One region of the Phaeospirillum tilakii genome, then DNA from elsewhere that is predicted to be linked to it. Evidence: predicted binding sites of a transcription regulator. Region 1 holds the regulator's gene; the other holds the start of a gene.
The links. The regulator PhoB, encoded in region 1, activates phosphate uptake and scavenging genes when phosphate is short. The targets are predictions, from matches to a motif close to TNTCATAAAACTGTCA.

Region 2: pstS (phosphate ABC transporter substrate-binding protein PstS) is a predicted target of PhoB. The motif match lies at 1,354-1,369, and genes of this name have one in related genera.

What each region holds. Positions count from the first base shown of each region.
Region 1 is NZ_JBHUIY010000050.1:208-10,965, forward strand. It holds partial or broken gene ACFSNB_RS16950 (ParA family protein) at 1-871, opposite strand, end outside; tRNA gene ACFSNB_RS16955 (tRNA-Ser) at 1,203-1,290, shown strand; gene ACFSNB_RS16965 (CCDC90 family protein) at 1,734-2,033, shown strand; gene ACFSNB_RS16970 (LysR substrate-binding domain-containing protein) at 2,166-3,113, opposite strand; gene ACFSNB_RS16975 (MFS transporter) at 3,226-4,422, shown strand; gene ACFSNB_RS16980 (oxidoreductase) at 4,449-5,363, shown strand; gene ACFSNB_RS16985 (protein adenylyltransferase SelO) at 5,469-6,863, shown strand; gene phoB (phosphate regulon transcriptional regulator PhoB) at 7,000-7,728, opposite strand; gene phoU (phosphate signaling complex protein PhoU) at 7,725-8,423, opposite strand; gene pstB (phosphate ABC transporter ATP-binding protein PstB) at 8,441-9,232, opposite strand; gene pstA (phosphate ABC transporter permease PstA) at 9,240-10,553, opposite strand; gene pstC (phosphate ABC transporter permease subunit PstC) at 10,546-10,758, opposite strand, start outside.
Region 2 is NZ_JBHUIY010000010.1:17,533-23,725, reverse strand. It holds gene ACFSNB_RS06795 (BaiN/RdsA family NAD(P)/FAD-dependent oxidoreductase) at 50-1,267, opposite strand; gene pstS (phosphate ABC transporter substrate-binding protein PstS) at 1,602-2,639, shown strand; gene pstC (phosphate ABC transporter permease subunit PstC) at 2,726-3,703, shown strand; gene pstA (phosphate ABC transporter permease PstA) at 3,700-4,593, shown strand; gene pstB (phosphate ABC transporter ATP-binding protein PstB) at 4,610-5,440, shown strand; gene pstS (phosphate ABC transporter substrate-binding protein PstS) at 5,457-6,193, shown strand, end outside.

The sequences.
Region 1 (10,758 bases):
GGGGCGCGGCCGCCAGCGCCGGCCGGGGAAGCCGGCGCAGATCGCGCATCAGGCCGAGGGTGGCGTGGAGATAGGCGGCGGCGCTGGGGCTGTCGGGGGCGGCGGCCAGCAGGATGCGGCCGTCGGCGGCCAGGGTTTCGTTGCGCCGGTCGAACGGGATCGCGACGGGGTAGACCTGCTCGCGATGGTCCTGGCGGATGCGGGCGATCGCGGCGGCGGCGGCGGGATCGTCGGGGTCGGCCATGGTGATCAGGATGCGCGGCGCCGGTCCGCCGCCGCCGTTGCGGCAGGCGGTGATGATGTCGAGCGTCTTGGCGAGCCCGTCGCGGGCATAGGCGGTCGGCGGCACCGGCACCAGCACCAGATCGGCGGCGGAGACCAGATTGACCGCGATCACCCCCAGCGAGGGCGGGCAGTCGATCAGCAGGGTGTCGATCCGGCCGCTGGCGCCGAGCCGGGCGCGCAGGCGGCGGGCATCGAGCCCGATCACCTCATGTTCGACCTCGGCGAGATGGAGGTTGGCGGTGGCGGCCACCATCGACACCCCGGCCTGGGGGGTGGGGTGCAGCGCGGCGTCGAGCCGGCAGCGCCCGGTCAGCACCTCGTAACTGCCGAGGCGGGCCCCCTCGGCGCCGAGGGCGCGGGTGGCGGTGCCGAGCGAATCGAAATCGGCCACCGCCACGCTCTGGCCGGCGGCGGCGAGGCCGAGGGCGAGATTGAGGCAGGTGGTGGTCTTGGCGACGCCGCCCTTGTGATTGCAGATGGCGACCAGGAAGGGCGCGGCCGTCCCCGCCGCATCCGTCACCACCGCCCCGGCCGGGGCGGTCGATGCCGGGGACGGCAGCGGAGCGGTCGGCGGAAGAGGATTCATGGCACCGGGATTATAACCAAAGAATGCGGTGGGGGAAATCCCGCCGGGGCGGCGGCATTGATCATGGCAGTCGGCGCGGGGCGCCGGAAATGATTTTATCGGCAAAATTGGTGGAATTTGAACCGTAATGCGTCGATCTCGCCCTTCGGTCGAAAGACTTGGCGTGAGATTTACTGTCACCCGTTCGCGCTATGGTTTTTTGTCTATGACGTTCATCGCCGTGACACGCGCGCCGGCCGGTCCGGGCGGGGGCGGGCGGCGCGCCGCCGCGCCGAGGCTTGCCACCACGGCCCCTCGCGGGGTATCAGTTGTCCTGGCCCCGTATGCCGGGGGAAGCGTGGCCGAGTGGTTGAAGGCACTGGTCTTGAAAACCAGCAATCCGCAAGGATTCGTGGGTTCGAATCCCACCGCTTCCGCCAACAATTCGAACCAAGCCCCTGAAAAGGCTTGGTTTCTTGTTTTTGGGGCCCCGTCTGATCCCGCAATGACTCCCCAATCGGGCCTTCGCGTGGGGGCGGGCGAGACTTCCGAGCCGCCCCCTCATCCGGCCACCTTGCCCCTTGGTTGCAAGATTGATACAGTGTGTCAAACGGCGCCGGTCGCCGTCAACGCGCTCATTGATGCGGGATATCAATCTTCCGATGACGCCAGAACAATGCAGGATGGCCCGTGCGGGCCTGGGGTTGGGCGTAAGGGAGCTTGCCGCCCTAGCCGATGTCGCCCCGGGAACCATCACCCGCCTGGAACGGGGCGAGAGCCTCTACCCACGTACCGTGGAAACCATCCGCGCCACCCTGGAGGGGGCTGGGGTCGAATTCATCGACGGTGGCGGGCCGGGGGTCAGGCTGCGGGAGAAGGCGGCATGAGCACCAACGCCGCCTTCAGGCTTCAGGATGCCGGCTTCAGTCGCGCCCAGGTCGAGGCCCTCGGCGAGTTTCTCGACAGCCAGGCGGCGACCAAGACCGATCTGATCGAAGCCAAAACCGAACTGAAGGCTGAGATCGCCGAGGTGAAAACCGAACTGAAAGCCGGGATCGCTGCGGTGAGAACCGAACTGAAAGCCGAGATCGCCGAGGCAAAAGCTGACATCATCAAGTGGATGTTCGGCACCATCGTCGCCCAGACCGCGCTGATCATCGCCGCCGTCAAGCTGCTGCACTGACGGCGCCCCGGCTCGGCTTGGCGCGCGTCCAACCGAGCGGTTGCGGCCTTGACCCGCCGGGCGCGCGTTTGCTGCTTGCGCGCGCCATGTCGCCTGCGGGAGTCCAACCGCGAGGGAAGCCGTTGCTGGAGGTCAGATCCGCCCCTCGCAGGCCCGATCCTCGCCCCCACGGTCCACGCCGGGGTCTGCCGAGGCGCGCCTCTCTTCGACCAGCCAATCGACGAAGCCGGTGGCCAGGGTGCCGGCCTCGGCCCGGCGGGGGATGATCGCGACATACCCGGTGCGTGGCACCCGGATCTCCGGCAGCGGCGTCAGCAGCCGGCCGGCGGCAACGTCGAGCTCCAGCATCGGCAGCGGACCGATCCCCAGGCCCAGCCCGTCTTCCACCGCCTGACGCGTCACGAAGAAGTGGTCGAAGGTCCGGCGGGGCAGGCCGGCCAGATGGGCCAGTCCGGCCGCCTCAAGCCAGTTGGCCCAGTCGCCGGCACGGGTTTCGCTGGCCAGCAGGGTGTGCCCCTCGATGTCGGCCGGAACCAGCACCGGCCGGCGCGCGAACAGTGCCGGGCTCATGATCAGCGTGTCGACGTCCTCCAGCACCGGAACGGCGCGATGCCGGGGCCACAGATCGTCGCGGGCCACGCCACGGCGGATCGACACATCGACGCCGCCGCGCAGATCCTCCACCACGCAGGACACCGTCGTGACCACCACTTCGACCTGGGGATGATCGGCGTGATAGCGGTCGAGCCGGGGGATCAGCCAGCGCATCGCCAGACTGGTCGGGGCGCTGACCCGCAGCAGGCGCCGCGCGGCGGGGCGGCCGCAGGCCTCCGCCGCCACCGCCAGACGGTCGAACGACAGGCCGACCTCGGCGGCGAAGATCTTCGCCGCCGGCGTCGCCACCATCCGCCTTCCGTCCCGGGTGAACAGCCGTTGCCCCAGCCAGCCTTCGAGCGTGGCGATCTGGCGGCTGACCGCGCCATGGGTCAGGCCGAGTTCGGCCCCGGCCTCGGCATAGCTGCCGGTCCGGGCGGCGACCTCGAAGATGCGCAGGGCGTTCAAGGGGGGAAGGCGACGCATCGGGCGGATCCGTGAGAAAAACGAACGCTATCCGTGATGGGAAACAGGCTAGTCGATAAAATTTCACATGGATAGGGTTGGGATCCGCAACCGGTACGACCGAGCCCTGCCCATGGCCTCCTCGACAGACCTTTCCGGGACGCCGCCCGATTCTCGGGCGCCCCGGCAGAAGCGCAGCCTGCTGGCGGCCTGTCTCGCCCACGCCCTGCATGACGGCTACACCGATGGCCTCTACGCCTTCCTGCCGCTCTGGCAGGGGCAGTTCGGGCTGTCCTATGCGGGGGTGGCGGTGGTGCGCGCCCTCTATTCCGCCACCATGGGGGGTCTCCAGATCCCGTCCGACCGTGTGCTGCGCGCTTGGTCGCCGCGCGCGGTGCTGGTCCTGGCGACCGTCCTCGCCGCGACCGGCCTGCTGATCATGGCGCTGCCCTTCGGTTTTGCCGGGCTGTGCGTCGGTCTGGTCGTCGCCGGGCTCGGATCGAGCCTCCAGCATCCGCGGGCTTCGGCGCTGGTGGCCGACAATTACGGCGAGGCGTCGCGACGTCCCCTCGGCCTTTACAATTTTTCCGGCGATCTCGGCAAAGCCGCCTTGCCGGCGCTGATCGCGCTGCTGTTGCCGCTGCTCGACTGGCGCGCGGTGCTGGTGGTGCTGGCGGTGCTGGGGTTCGGGCTGGCGGTCGCCCTGGGGGGACTGGTCCCGGCGGTTCCCGCCACCCGGACCGCCCCGAACCGGACGGAAGCCGGCGGTGGCCGTGGCGGCTTTCCGATCCTCGCGACGATCGGGGCGCTCGATACGGCGACCCGGATGGGCTATCTGCTGTTCCTGCCCTTCCTCATCCAGCAACGGGGCGGGGACACGCCCACAATCGGCGCCGCCCTCGCTTTGCTGTTCATCGGCGGGGCGTTCGGCAAGGCGGGCTGTGCCTGGCTCGGCGAGCGGCTGGGGGTGGTCGGCAGCGTGCTGGCGACCGAAGCCGCCACGGCGGCGCTGATCGCGGCGACGCTGGTCACCCCGCTGCTGCCGACCCTCGTCCTGCTGCCCTGGCTCGGCCTCGTGCTGAACGGCACCTCCTCGGTTCTGTACGGCACCGTGCCCGAGCTGGCCCGGGGCGACCGGAGCCGGGCCTTCGCGATCTTCTACACCTGCGTGATCGGCGCGGGCGGGATCGCGCCGATCCTGTATGGCGCGATCGCCGACCACGGCACCCGGACGATCGGCGTGCTGGCCACGGCGGCGACCGCCGTCCTGATCCTGCCGCTGGTGCTGATGCTGCGGCCCCATCTGCCCCGCCGCCAGACCCCCCGATAACCCCCACACCGCAGGTATCCATCACGATGGCCCCCCCTCCGCTTCCCACCATTGCGCCCACCATCGCCCTGCTCGGTCCGGGGGCGATCGGCACCACCATCGCCGCCGCGCTGCACGAGGCCGGCCGCACCCCGATGCTGTGTGGCCGCACGGCGCTGCCGTCGCTGACCCTGCGCGGCGACGGCGGCGACCTTCTGGTTCCGGGGCCGGTGCGGACCGATCCGGCCACGATCGAAACCACGGTCGATCTGCTCTTCGTCGCGGTCAAGGCAACCCAGATCGAGGCGGCGGCGCCGTGGTTTGCCGCCTTGTGCGACGCGCGGACCGTGGTCTGCGTGTTGCAGAATGGCGTCGAGCAGGAAAGGCGCATCGCCCCCTCCCTGCCCGGCAGCCCGGTGCTGCCCTCGGTGGTGTGGTTCCCCGCCCAACGCCAGCCGGACGGTTCGGTCTGGCTGCGCGGCAAGCCCCGCCTCACCCTGCCACAGACGCCGGCGGTCGGCGTGGTGGTGGCGGCGTTGCAGGGGACGCGCTGCGCGGTCGAGCTCGCCGCCGCTGCCGATTTCACCTCCCTGGCCTGGCGCAAGCTGCTCCAGAACGCGGTGGCGGGGCTGATGGTGCTGGCGGGGCGCCGCGCCGCGATGTTCTCCCGCGCCGACATCGCCGGGCTGGCGCTGGCCTATCTGCGGGAAGGCCTGGCGGTGGCGCGGGCGGAGGGCGCGGTGCTGGGCGACGCGGTGGCGCAAGAGATCCTGGCCCAGTTCCAGGCTCTGCCGGCCGACATGGGCAGCTCGATCCTCGCCGACCGGGAGGCCGGCCGCCCGCTCGAATGGGACATCCGCAACGGGGTGGTGCAGCGTTATGGCCGCTTCCATGGCATCCCGACGCCGATCAGCGATCTGGTCGTGCCGCTGCTGGCCGCCGCCAGCGACGGCCCCGGCTGAGCGATCCTCGGCTGAGCGTCTGTCGGGGGGGGGACGCCTCGTTCCTGGTCTTCGGCGAGGTTTGGCATTAGACTAAGTCTGAAAAGCAGACTTGGGAGAGCCATGATGCCGCAGCCTTGCTGGCGCTTCGACAACAGCTATGGCCGCCTGCCGCCGACGCTCTACACCCGGATCGGGCCGAGTCCGGTCGCCGCGCCCCGGCTGGTGCGGTTCAATCACGCCCTCGCCGCCGAGCTGGGGCTCGACCCTGCCCTCGGCGAGGCGGGGGAGGCGGCGCCGCTGTTCGCCGGCAATTGCCTGCCCGAGGGGGCCGAACCGCTGGCCCAGGCCTATGCCGGCCATCAGTTCGGTTTTTTCAACGTCCTCGGCGACGGGCGGGCGATCCTGCTCGGCGAGCATCTCCGCCCCGATGGCGGCCGGGTCGATCTCCAATTGAAGGGGGCGGGGCGTACCCCCTATTCGCGCGGCGGCGACGGTCGCGCCGCGCTCGGGCCGATGCTGCGCGAATATCTGTTCGGCGAGGCGATGCACGCCCTCGGCCTGCCCACCACCCGCGCCCTGGCGGTGGTGACGACCGGCGAGACGGTGCTGCGCCAGACCCCGCTGGCCGGGGCGATCCTGACCCGGGTCGCCGCCAGCCATCTGCGGGTCGGCAGCTTCGAATATGCGGCGCGGCGCGGCGCGGCCGAGCTGCGGGCGCTGCTCGATTACGCGGTGGCGCGGCACGATCCCGGCCTCGCCGGTCGCGACGACCTGCCGTGGGCCTTCCTGGCGGCGGTGGCCGACCGGCAGGCCGATCTGGTGGTCGGCTGGATGCGGGTCGGCTTCGTCCACGGGGTGATGAACAGCGACAACATGACCATTTCCGGCGAGACGATCGATTACGGCCCGTGCGCCTTCCTCGACCGCTACCACCCGGCGATGGTGTTCAGCTCGATCGATCATGGCGGCCGCTACGCCTTCGGCAACCAGATGGCCTGCGCGCAGTGGAACCTTGCCCGGCTGGCCGAGGCGCTGCTGCCGCTCGATCCCGACGGGCTGGCGCGGGCCGAGGCGGTGATCGAGGGGTTCGGCGCCACGGTGACGGCGCGCCATCGGGCGATGCTGGGGGGCAAGCTCGGCCTGGCCGCGCTCCAGCCCGGCGACGAGGCGCTGATTGCCGAACTGCTCGACTGGATGCAGCGCACCGGCGCCGATTACACCAATACCTTCCGCGCCCTGAGCGACGATCCCGATCCGCCGCTGCCGCAGGGCTGGGGCGAACGCTGGCGCGCCCGCGCTCCGGTCGTCGACCTGATGCGGCGGCACAATCCGGCCTACATCCCGCGCAACCAGCGGGTCGAGGACGCGCTGGCGGCGGCCGAGGCGGGCGATCTGGCCCCGTTCGAGCGGCTGCTGGCGGTGCTGGCCGAGCCTTACCGGACCCGGCCGGGGCTGGAGGCCTATCAGGCCCCGCCGCCGCCCGAGGCGCCGCCCCACCGCACCTTCTGCGGCACCTGAGGAAGAGGCGGGCTCTGCCCGCACCCGCCAAGGGCCGGGGGCCCTTGGATCCCGTCGATGGTCGGGGTTCCGAAGGACAATCAAAGGGTTCCAAGGGCCTTGCGGCCCTTGGCGGGTCCGGGCGGAGCCCGGGCAATCAGGCGGCGGATTCGGCGTCGAGGGCGTAGCCGGCGGCGCGGACGGTGCGGATGATGTCGCTTTCGGTGTCGCAGTTGAGCGCCTTGCGCAGGCGGCGGATATGGACGTCCACCGTGCGCGGCTCGACATAGATGTCCGGCCCCCACACCGCGTCGAGCAGTTCCTCGCGCGAGAACACCGTGCCGGGATGCTGGAGAAAGAATTGCAGCAGGCGGAACTCGGTCGGGCCGAGATGGATCGGCCGGCCGGCGCGGGAGACGCGGTGGGCGGCGAGGTCCATGCTGATGTCGCCCCAGGCCAGCTGGCCCTTCTGCGGCACCGGCTGGACCCGGCGCAGCAGGGCGCGGGTGCGGGCCATCAGTTCGGGCAGCGAAAACGGCTTGGTCAGGTAATCGTCGGCCCCGGTGTTGAGGCCGCGGATCTTGTCGCTTTCCTCGCCGCGCGCGGTCAGCATGATGATCGGCAGGTCGCGGGTGGCCGGCTTGCGCCGCAACTGGCGGCAGACCTCGATCCCCGACAGCGCCGGCAGCATCCAGTCGAGCAGCACCAGATCGGGCCGGCGTTCCGCCACCAGGGTCAGCGCCTCCTCGCCGTCGCCGGCCTCGCAGACGCGGAACCCCTCCTTCTCGAGGTTGTAGCGCAGCATGGTGGCGAGCGAGGCTTCGTCCTCGACGATCAGGATCAGCGGCTTGGCCTGCCCGGCCGGGTTGGGGTCGCGCTGGCTCATTCCGGTCCTCCGACGGTGTTTCCCTTCGGCCGCGAACCGGCCGGCGAGGTGCCGAGGATCTGGTAATGCAGGGCCTCGGCGATGTTGGTGGCGTGGTCGCCGATTCGTTCGATGTTCTTGGCCATGAACAACAGGTGGGTGGCGGTGGCGATGGTGCCGGGATCCTCGGTCATCAGGGTGATCAGATCCTGCATCACCGCGTTGTACATCGCGTCGACCTCTTCGTCGCGGCTCCACACCCCGAGCGCCTTGGTCAGGTCCTTTTCGAGATAGGCGTCGAGCACGTCCTTCAGCAGGCCGCGCACCATCTCACCCAGCCGCACCACCCCGGCCACCGGCGCGGTGATGCCGGCGCGGTTGAGCACCAACGCCCGCTTGGCGAGGTTGGCGGCATAATCGCCGACCCGCTCGATCTCGCCCGAGATGTTGAGGGCGCCGACGATCTGGCGCAGATCGACCGCCATCGGCTGGCGCAGCGCCAGCAGGCGGACGGCGAAGCTCTGCACCTCGCGGTCGAGTTCGTCGATGCGGGCGTCGCCGGCCACCACCCGCTGAGCGAGGTCGTCGTCGCGCCGGGCCAGCGCCTGAAGCCCGGCGGTCAGCTGGGCCTCGGCCATTCCCCCCATCCGGGCGATGATCCCGGTCAGGTGGGCCAGTTCCTCGTCGTAGGATTTGACGGTATGCACTTCTTCCATGCGCGGCCCTCCCGTGATTATCCGAAGCGGCCGGTGATGTAGCCCTGGGTCAGGGGCTGTTGCGGATTGGTGAAGATCTGTTCGGTGTCGCCGACCTCGATCAGCTTGCCGAGATGAAAGAAGGCGGTGCGCTGCGACACCCGCGCCGCCTGCTGCATCGAATGGGTGACGATCACGATGGTGTAATTGTCGCGCAGCTCGTCGATCAGTTCCTCGACCTTGGCGGTGGCGATCGGGTCGAGCGCCGAACAGGGCTCGTCCATCAGGATCACCTCGGGGCCGACCGCGATGGCGCGGGCGATGCACAGCCGCTGTTGCTGCCCGCCCGACAGGCCGGTGCCGGATTCGGTCAGCCGGTCCTTGACCTCGCCCAGCAGGCCGGCCTTTTCCAGGCTGGTCATCACGATCTCGTCCAGTTCCTCCTGGTCGCGGGCGAGGCCGTGGATGCGCGGACCGTAGGCGACGTTGTCGTAGATCGATTTGGGGAAGGGATTGGGCTTCTGGAACACCATCCCCACCCGCGCCCGCAACTGCACCACGTCGAGGCCGCGATCGTAGATGTCGGCGCCGTCGATGGTCAGCCGGCCGCTGACCCGCGCCGTCTCGACCATGTCGTTCATCCGGTTGATGCAGCGCAGGAAGGTCGATTTGCCGCAGCCGGACGGGCCGATCAGCGCGGTGACCTCGCCGGAATGGATGTCGAGATCGACCGAATGCAGCGCGTGCTTTTCGGCGTAATGGACGTTGAGACCCCGGGCCGAGATCTTGGCGCGGCCCTCGATGGCGCGGGGGTTGACCGGGCTGTTCATGAGACGGCTACCACTTTCTTTCGAATTTCTTGCGCAGCAGGATCGCGACAAGATTCATCGCCGCCAGGAACAGCAGCAGCACCATGATCGCGGCCGAGGTGCGCTCGACGAAGGCGCGTTCGGGACTGTCGGCCCACAGATAGACCTGGACCGGCAGCACCGCCGCCGGGTCGAGCGGGGTGGCCGGGATGTCGACGATGAAGGCGACCATGCCGATCATCAAGAGCGGCGCGGTCTCGCCCAGGGCGTGGGCCATGCCGAGGATGGTGCCGGTCAGGATTCCCGGCATCGACAGCGGCAGGACGTGATCGACCACCACCTGGAGCCGCGAGGCGCCGAGCCCGGCGGCGGCCTCGCGGATCGAGGGCGGCACCGCCTTCATCGCCGCGCGGGCGGCGATGATGATGGTGGGCAGACAGATCAGCGCCAGCACCAGACCGCCGACCAGCGGGGCCGAGCGCGGCATGCCGAAGGCGTTGAGGAACACCGCGAGCCCGAGCAGGCCGAACACCACCGACGGCACCGCCGCCAGATTGTTGATGTTGACCTCGATCAGGTCGGTCCAGCGGTTCTTGGGGGCGAATTCCTCCAGATAGACCGCGGTGGCGACCCCGAGCGGGAAGCTGACCAGCAGGGTGATGGTCAGCGAGAACACCGAGCCGACGATCGCCCCCCACAACCCGGCCAGTTCCGGCTGGCGCGAATCGCCCGAGGTCCACAGGATGGTGTTGAAGCGGGTCTTGACCGCGTCGCGCGCCTCGAGCGCGCTCAGCCAGCGCAACTGGTTCTCGCTCAGCCGGCTGCCGGGAACGCCGGCCTGACGCGGGGCGTGGCCCTTGACCGCCATGTCGATGTCGTCGTTGGCCAGCAGCCAGACCTCGCGGGTCTGGCCGAGCAGGGCCGGGTCATCGCGCAGCATCGACCGCAGGTCGGCCTCGGCCCCGCTCGACACCAACCCCATCAACTGGCGCTGCTCGGTGCGGCTCTGCGCCTCGGGAAAGGCGCGCGCCAGCCCCTGGCGGATCACCGCGCGATAATCGGCGGCGGCGATGGTCTCGGCGGTGGGGGCGCCCTCGATCCCGAGCAGGGCCGGGTCGAAGCTGGCCTCGACCTTGACGTAGGTCGAGAGGAAGGCCGACATCCCGTTGCCGAGGATGGTGGTGAGCAGGATGCCGAGGAAGCCAAGGGCGAACAGCACCGCGCCCAGTCCGACGGCGCGGAAGCGGCGTTCGGCGGCATGGCGCCGCTTCAGCCGGGCGGCGACGGTGTCGGCGCTGGTCCGCTCGGCGGCCAACGCGGCGGCCTGGGTGGTGTCAGTCATATCTTTCCCGGTACCTGTTGACGATGTGCAACGCCACGGCGTTGAGCGAAAGGGTGATGGTGAACAGAGCGAGGCCGAGGGCGAAGGCCGCCAGGGTCTTCGGGCTGTCGAATTCCTGGTCGCCGACCAGCAGGGTGACGATCTGGGTGGTGACGGTGGTCACCGCCTTGAGCGGATTGGCGGTGAGGTTGGCGGCCAGCCCGGC
Region 2 (6,193 bases), on a different contig from region 1:
GGGGTTCGGGGCATCGCCCCGAGCGGGGTGCGGGGTGGCAACCCCGCCGCTACGCCGGCCGCTCGACCCAATCGGCCGCCGCGCTCCCGGCGGCGGCGCCGGTGGCGAAACAGGCGGTCAGCAGATAGCCCCCGGTCGGCGCCTCCCAATCCAGCATCTCGCCGGCGAGGAACAATCCCGGCCGCGTGCGGACCATCAACCCGTCATCCATCTCGGCGAAATCGACGCCGCCGGCGGTGGAGATCGCCTCGGCCAGCGGGCGGGGCCGGCGCAGCGGCAGCGGCAGCCCCTTGATGCCTGACGCCAGGGCGGCGGGATCGGCGAGGGCCTCGGCCGGCAGGCATTCGCGCAGCAGGCCGACCGCCGGGGCGGCGAGCGGCGGCAGCACCTTGCGCAGGAAGGTCGAGAACGAGCGGGCGCCGCGTGGGCGGGCCAGCGCCGCCGCCACCCGCGCGGCCGGCCAGTCGGGCAGCAGATCGAGGGTCGGCGCGGCGGCACCGGTCTGTTCCAGCGCGTCGCGCAGGGCGGCGGCGAAGGCATAGACCAGACCGCCCTCTATCCCGCTGGCGGTCAGGGTCAGTTCGCCGCGCCGCGACTGGCCGGCGAAGCTGAAGGTGACCGGGGCGAGGCGGCTGCCGGCGGCGCGGGCGGCGAAGGCGGGGCTCCAGTCGCAATCGAAACCGCAATTGGCCGGGCGCAGGGGGGCGATGGCGAGGCCGGCTGCGGTCAACGGCCCGACCCAAGCGCCGTCGCTGCCGAGCCGGGGCCAGGAGGCGCCGCCGAGCGCCAGCACCGTTGCCGCCGGCCGCACCGTGCGCGGCCCGTCGGGGGTGGTGAAGCTGAGGGCGCCGTCCTCGGTCCAGCCCAGCCAGCGGTGACGGGGATGGAGGGTGACGCCGAGATCGGCCAGCCGGCCCAGCCACGCCCGCAGCAACGGCGCCGCCTTCATCACGCGCGGGAACACCCGGCCGGAACTGCCGACGAAGGTTTCGATACCGAGATCGGCGGCCCAGGCGCGCAGTTCGGCCGGGCCGAACGCCGCCAGCAGCGGGGCGAGGCGGCCGGCGCGGGCGCCGTAGCGGGTGAGGAAGCGTTCGGCCGGCTCGCCATGGGTCAGGTTGAGCCCGCCCTTGCCGGCGCGCAGCAGCTTGCGGCCGGGAGTCGGCTGGGCCTCGTAGAGGGCGACGGCGTGGCCGCGTTCGGCCAGACGCTGCGCCGCCATCAGCCCGGCCGGCCCGGCCCCGATCACCGCCACTTCCGCGTCCATTTGGTCCACCTGTTCCGCTCGCGCCGGGATCCTAGAGCCGCTGGTCGCCAAAGGGAACCGGCTTCCGCCCCTTCGTGACGCTCCCATGGCGGTTTTGTGAAATTTTCACCACAAAAAACAACGCAATTCAAAGCGATCCAAGGAGATTGGAAATCTAAACATATATTTCACAAATAACCGGACCGCTTTCCGCTACCTACTCCCCCGACATCCCGGGCCGCGCGGCGCAGGAAAATGACCCATGACGAAGGATATTCTCCAAAGGTCTGGGGCGTGGCTCGCCCGGCTCGCTTCGCCGGAACGCGACTTCTAAACGGAACCAAGGGGACACCGCATGACGATCTTCAAACCGACCGCCCTTTGTCTTGCCCTGGGCGTGGCGCTGACCGCGGCGACCGCGCCGGCCCGGGCCGAGGATTTGCGTCTGGTCGGGTCGGGGGCGAGCTTCCCCTTCCCGATCTATTCGGCCTGGCTGAAGGATTTCAGCAAGCACACCCCCGGGGTGACGGTCGATTATCAGGCCAAGGGCAGCGGCGCCGGCATCCAGGACTTCATCAACAAGACGGTCGATTTCGCCGCCAGCGACGCGGCGATGAAGGACGAGGAAATCGCCCGGGTCGAGGGCGGCGCGGTGCTGCTGCCGATGACCGCCGGCGAGATCGTGCTGGCCTACAACCTGCCGGGCGGGATCAAGGGGCTGAAGCTGACCCGCGCCGCCTATGCCGGCATCTTCAGCGGCAGCGTCACCAAGTGGAACGATCCGGCGATCGCCGAGGCCAATCCGGGCCTCAAGCTGCCCGATCTGCCGATCACCGTGGTGCTGCGTTCCGACAGCTCGGGCACCACCTACAACTTCACCCAGCATCTGGCGGCGATCAGCCCGGCCTTCAAGCAGGAGGTCGGCACCGGCACCACCGTGCAGTGGCCGAAATCGCCCAAGTTCGTCGCCGCCCCCAAGAATGACGGCGTCACCGCCACCGTCAAGCAGACCCCCGGCGCGATCGGCTACATCGAATATGGCTACGCCAAGCTGACCAAAGCCGAGACCGCCCTGCTCGAGAACAAGGCCGGCAAGTTCGTCGCCGCCGGCGAGGCCTCGGGCAAGGCCGCCCTGGCCGGCGCCCAGCCGCCGAGCGACACCGACCTGCGGATGTGGATCCCCGACCCCGACGGCGCCGAGGCCTATCCGATCGCCTCGTTCACCTGGATGCTGTTCTACCAGCACCAGGACCCGAAGAAGGCCGAGATCCTGCGCAAGCTGGTCGAATACGGCCTGACCGACGGGCAGAAGGCGGCGGATGCGATGGGCTACATCCCGCTGCCGGCCAACATCGTCGCCAAGGTCCGCGCCGCCTCGGCCGCGATCCAGTAACCCGCTCCGGGCGAGGGCGGGCGACGGGCCGGCAGCGGCCGCCGCCCGCCCCCGCCCTTCCCCGCTCCCGGGACAAAGGCCACCCCATGTCATCCGAGCCGTTCTCCGCCGCCTTGCCGGAAGGCGCCCTCACCCGGCCGCCCTCGGCGTTCGACCATCTGGCCGACCGCGCCTTCCGCTCCCTCGCGCTGGTCGCCGCCGCCGCCCTGATCCTGCTGCTGGCCTACATCCTGTGGAAAATCGGGGTCAAGGCGCTGCCGGCGATCGGCGAGCACCACTTCGCCTTCCTGACCGATTCGGCCTGGGACGTGTCGAACCGCTCGTTCGGCATCCTGCCCGAGATCTGGGGCACGCTGTATTCCTCGCTGCTGGCGCTGGGCGTGGCCGGCTTCTTCGGGCTGACGGTGGCGATCTTCCTGACCCAGGATTTCCTGCCGCCGCGCCTCGCCGTGCTGTTCCGCACCGTGATCGAGATGCTGGCCGCGATCCCCAGCGTGGTGTTCGGCCTGTGGGGCATCTTCGTGGTGATCCCGACCATCCGTCCGCTGGCCGACTGGCTCAATGCCGAGCTGGGCTGGCTGCCGTTCTTCGGCACCACGCTGAGCGGTCCCGGCCTGCTGCCCGCCACCATCGTGCTGGCGATCATGGTGCTGCCGACCATCACCGCGATTTCCCAGGACGCGCTGCAATCGATCCCCTACCGCACCAAGGAGGCCGCCTACGGGATGGGCGCCACCAAGTGGGAGGCGATCCTCAAGGTGCTGCTGCCGACCGCCGCCGGCGGGATCTTCTCCGCCCTGGTGCTGGGCTTCGGCCGCGCCCTGGGCGAGACGATGGCGCTCGCCATGCTGATCGGCAATTCCAACCAGATCAGCCTCAGCCTGTTCTCGCCGGGCGACACCCTGGCCTCGCTGCTGGCCTCGCACTTCCCCGAGGCGGGCGAGGTCGAGGTCGGCGCCCTGATGTACGCCGCCCTGGTGCTGCTGGCGATCACGCTGCTGGTCAACATCGCCGGCAACCTGCTGCTGGCCCTCACCCAACGCCGGATTTCGGGGAAATCATGACCGCGATCGACACCTCCCTCGCCGCCGACCGGGCCGCGCCGCCCCGGCTGCACCGCTCGCTGACCGAGCCGCGCGAGATCAAGAACCTGCTGCTGTCCGGCCTGACCTGGGTGGTGGCGCTGGCCGCCGCCGTGCCGCTGATCTCGGTGCTGGTGATGCTGATCGGCACCGGCGGCGCCCGGCTCGGGCTCGAATTGTTCACCGAGCTGCCCCCGGCCGGGTTCGAGCTGGGCGGCGGCTTCGGCAACGCCATCCTCGGCACCCTGGTGATGGTGGCGCTGGCCTCGGTGGTCAGCATCCCGCTCGGGATCCTGGCGGCGGTCTATCTGGCCGAGATCGGCCCCGACAGCCGGCTGGCCGGCACCACCCGCTTCGTCGCCAAGGTGCTGACCGGCTTCCCCTCGATCCTGGCCGGGGTGTTCGTCTACGCCGCGGTGGTGCTGACGATGGGGCGCTATTCCGCGCTGGCCGGCGGCCTCGCGCTGGCGGTGCTGATGCTGCCCACCGTGATCCTGACCGCCGCCGAGGCGATGGCGATGGTGCCGCGCAAGATGAAGGACGCCGCGCTGGGGATGGGCTGCACCCACAGCCAGATGATCTGGCAGGTGGTGCTGCCGACCGCCCTGCCCGGGATCCTGACCGGGGTGATGCTGGCGGTGGCCCGCGTCGCCGGCGAATCCGCCCCGCTGCTGTTCACCGCCCTGTTCAGCAATTACTGGCTGACCAGCCTGGGTGAGCCGACCGCCTCGCTGTCGATCCTGATCTACAACTTCTCCAGCATGCCGTTCGACAACCAGATCGAGCTGGCCTGGGCCGCCTCGCTGGTGCTGGTGCTGATCGTCCTGCTGTTCAACATCACCTCGCGCCTGATCGGGCGCCCGAAGGTCTAGCAAGGGAGCGCGCGACATGGCCGCGATCGAACAGAACATCACCCCGGGCGCCGACACCGTCACCCCCGGCGCCAATCCGGTCGCCATCGACGTCCGGATCGACCAGATCCATTACGGCTCGTTCCTGGCGGTGCGCGACAGCGCGATCCAGATCGAGAAGGGCAAGATCACCGGCTTCATCGGCCCGTCCGGCTGTGGCAAGAGCACGGTGCTGCGCAGCCTCAACCGCATGAACGACATGGTGCGGGGCTTCTCGCTGGCCGGCAACGTCCACTTCCTCGGCAGCGACATCTATCACCCCAAGGTCAACCCGGTGGTGGTGCGGCGCTACATCGGCATGGTGTTCCAGCAGCCCAACCCGTTCTCGATGAGCATCTACGACAACGTCGCCTTCGGCCTGCGGCTCAACCGCTTCAAGGGCGACCTTGACGAAAAGGTCGAACTGGCGCTGCGCCGCGCCGCGCTGTGGGACGAGGTCAAGGACAAGCTGAAGGCCAGCGGCCTGTCGCTGTCGGGCGGCCAGCAACAGCGCCTGTGCATCGCCCGCGCCGTCGCCACCGAGCCGTCGGTGCTGCTGATGGACGAGCCCTGCTCGGCGCTCGACCCGATCGCCACCCGCCGGATCGAGGAGCTGATGCTGGAGCTGAAGCAGGATTACACCATCGCGATGGTGACCCATAACATGCAGCAGGCCACCCGCGTCGCCGACATCACAGCGTTCTTCTCGGTCGATATCTCGCAGGGCGGCCGCACCGGCTATCTGGTCGAGGTCGGCGAGACCCGCCAGATCTTCCACGATCCGCGCGAGAAGCTGACCAAGGAATACATTCGCGGCGAGTTCAGCTGAGCCAGGGGAGGCGGCGATGCGCTGGTTTCCGCTGCCCGGCCTCGGCCTGCTGGCCCTGGCCTGCGCCCTCGCCGCCCCGGCGCGGGCCGAGACCCTGGCGCTGACCGGGGCGGGAGCCAGCTTCCCCGCCCCGCTCTACCTGCGGCTGGCCGAGGATTTCCAGGCCCACCATCCCGGGGTGACGGTGTCCTATGCCAGCGTCGGCAGCGGCGAGGGCCTCGCCCGCTTCCTCGCCGACGCGGTCGATTTCGGCGCCAGCGACCAGCCGCCCAGCCCGCCGGAGGCCGCCCGCGCCGGCCACGGGCTGGTGCTGGTCCCCGCCACCGCCGGGATGGTGGTGGTGGCCTACAACCTGCCCGGCCTCCAAGGGGACCTGCGCCTGCCGGCCGACGCCACCGCCGGCATCTTCGCCGGGCGGATCCGCTTCTGGGACGATCCGGCGCTGGTCGCCGCCAATCCCGGCCTCAAACTGCCCCACCGCTCGATCGCGGTGGTGGTGCGCCAGGAGGCCAGCGGCACCACCGCCGCCTTCACCCGCGCCCTCGCCGCCGCCAGTCCGCTCTGGCGCGAGGCCCGTCTCGGCACCGGCAAGACCATCGCCTGGCCCGGCGCGGTGATGAAGGCACGCGGCAACGAAGCCGTCTCCGCCCGCCTGCGCATCAGCGACTGGTCGATCGGCTATGTCGAATACGGCTTCGCCGAACGACTCGGCCTGCCGATGGCCGCGCTGCAAAACGCCGCCGGGGCCTTCGT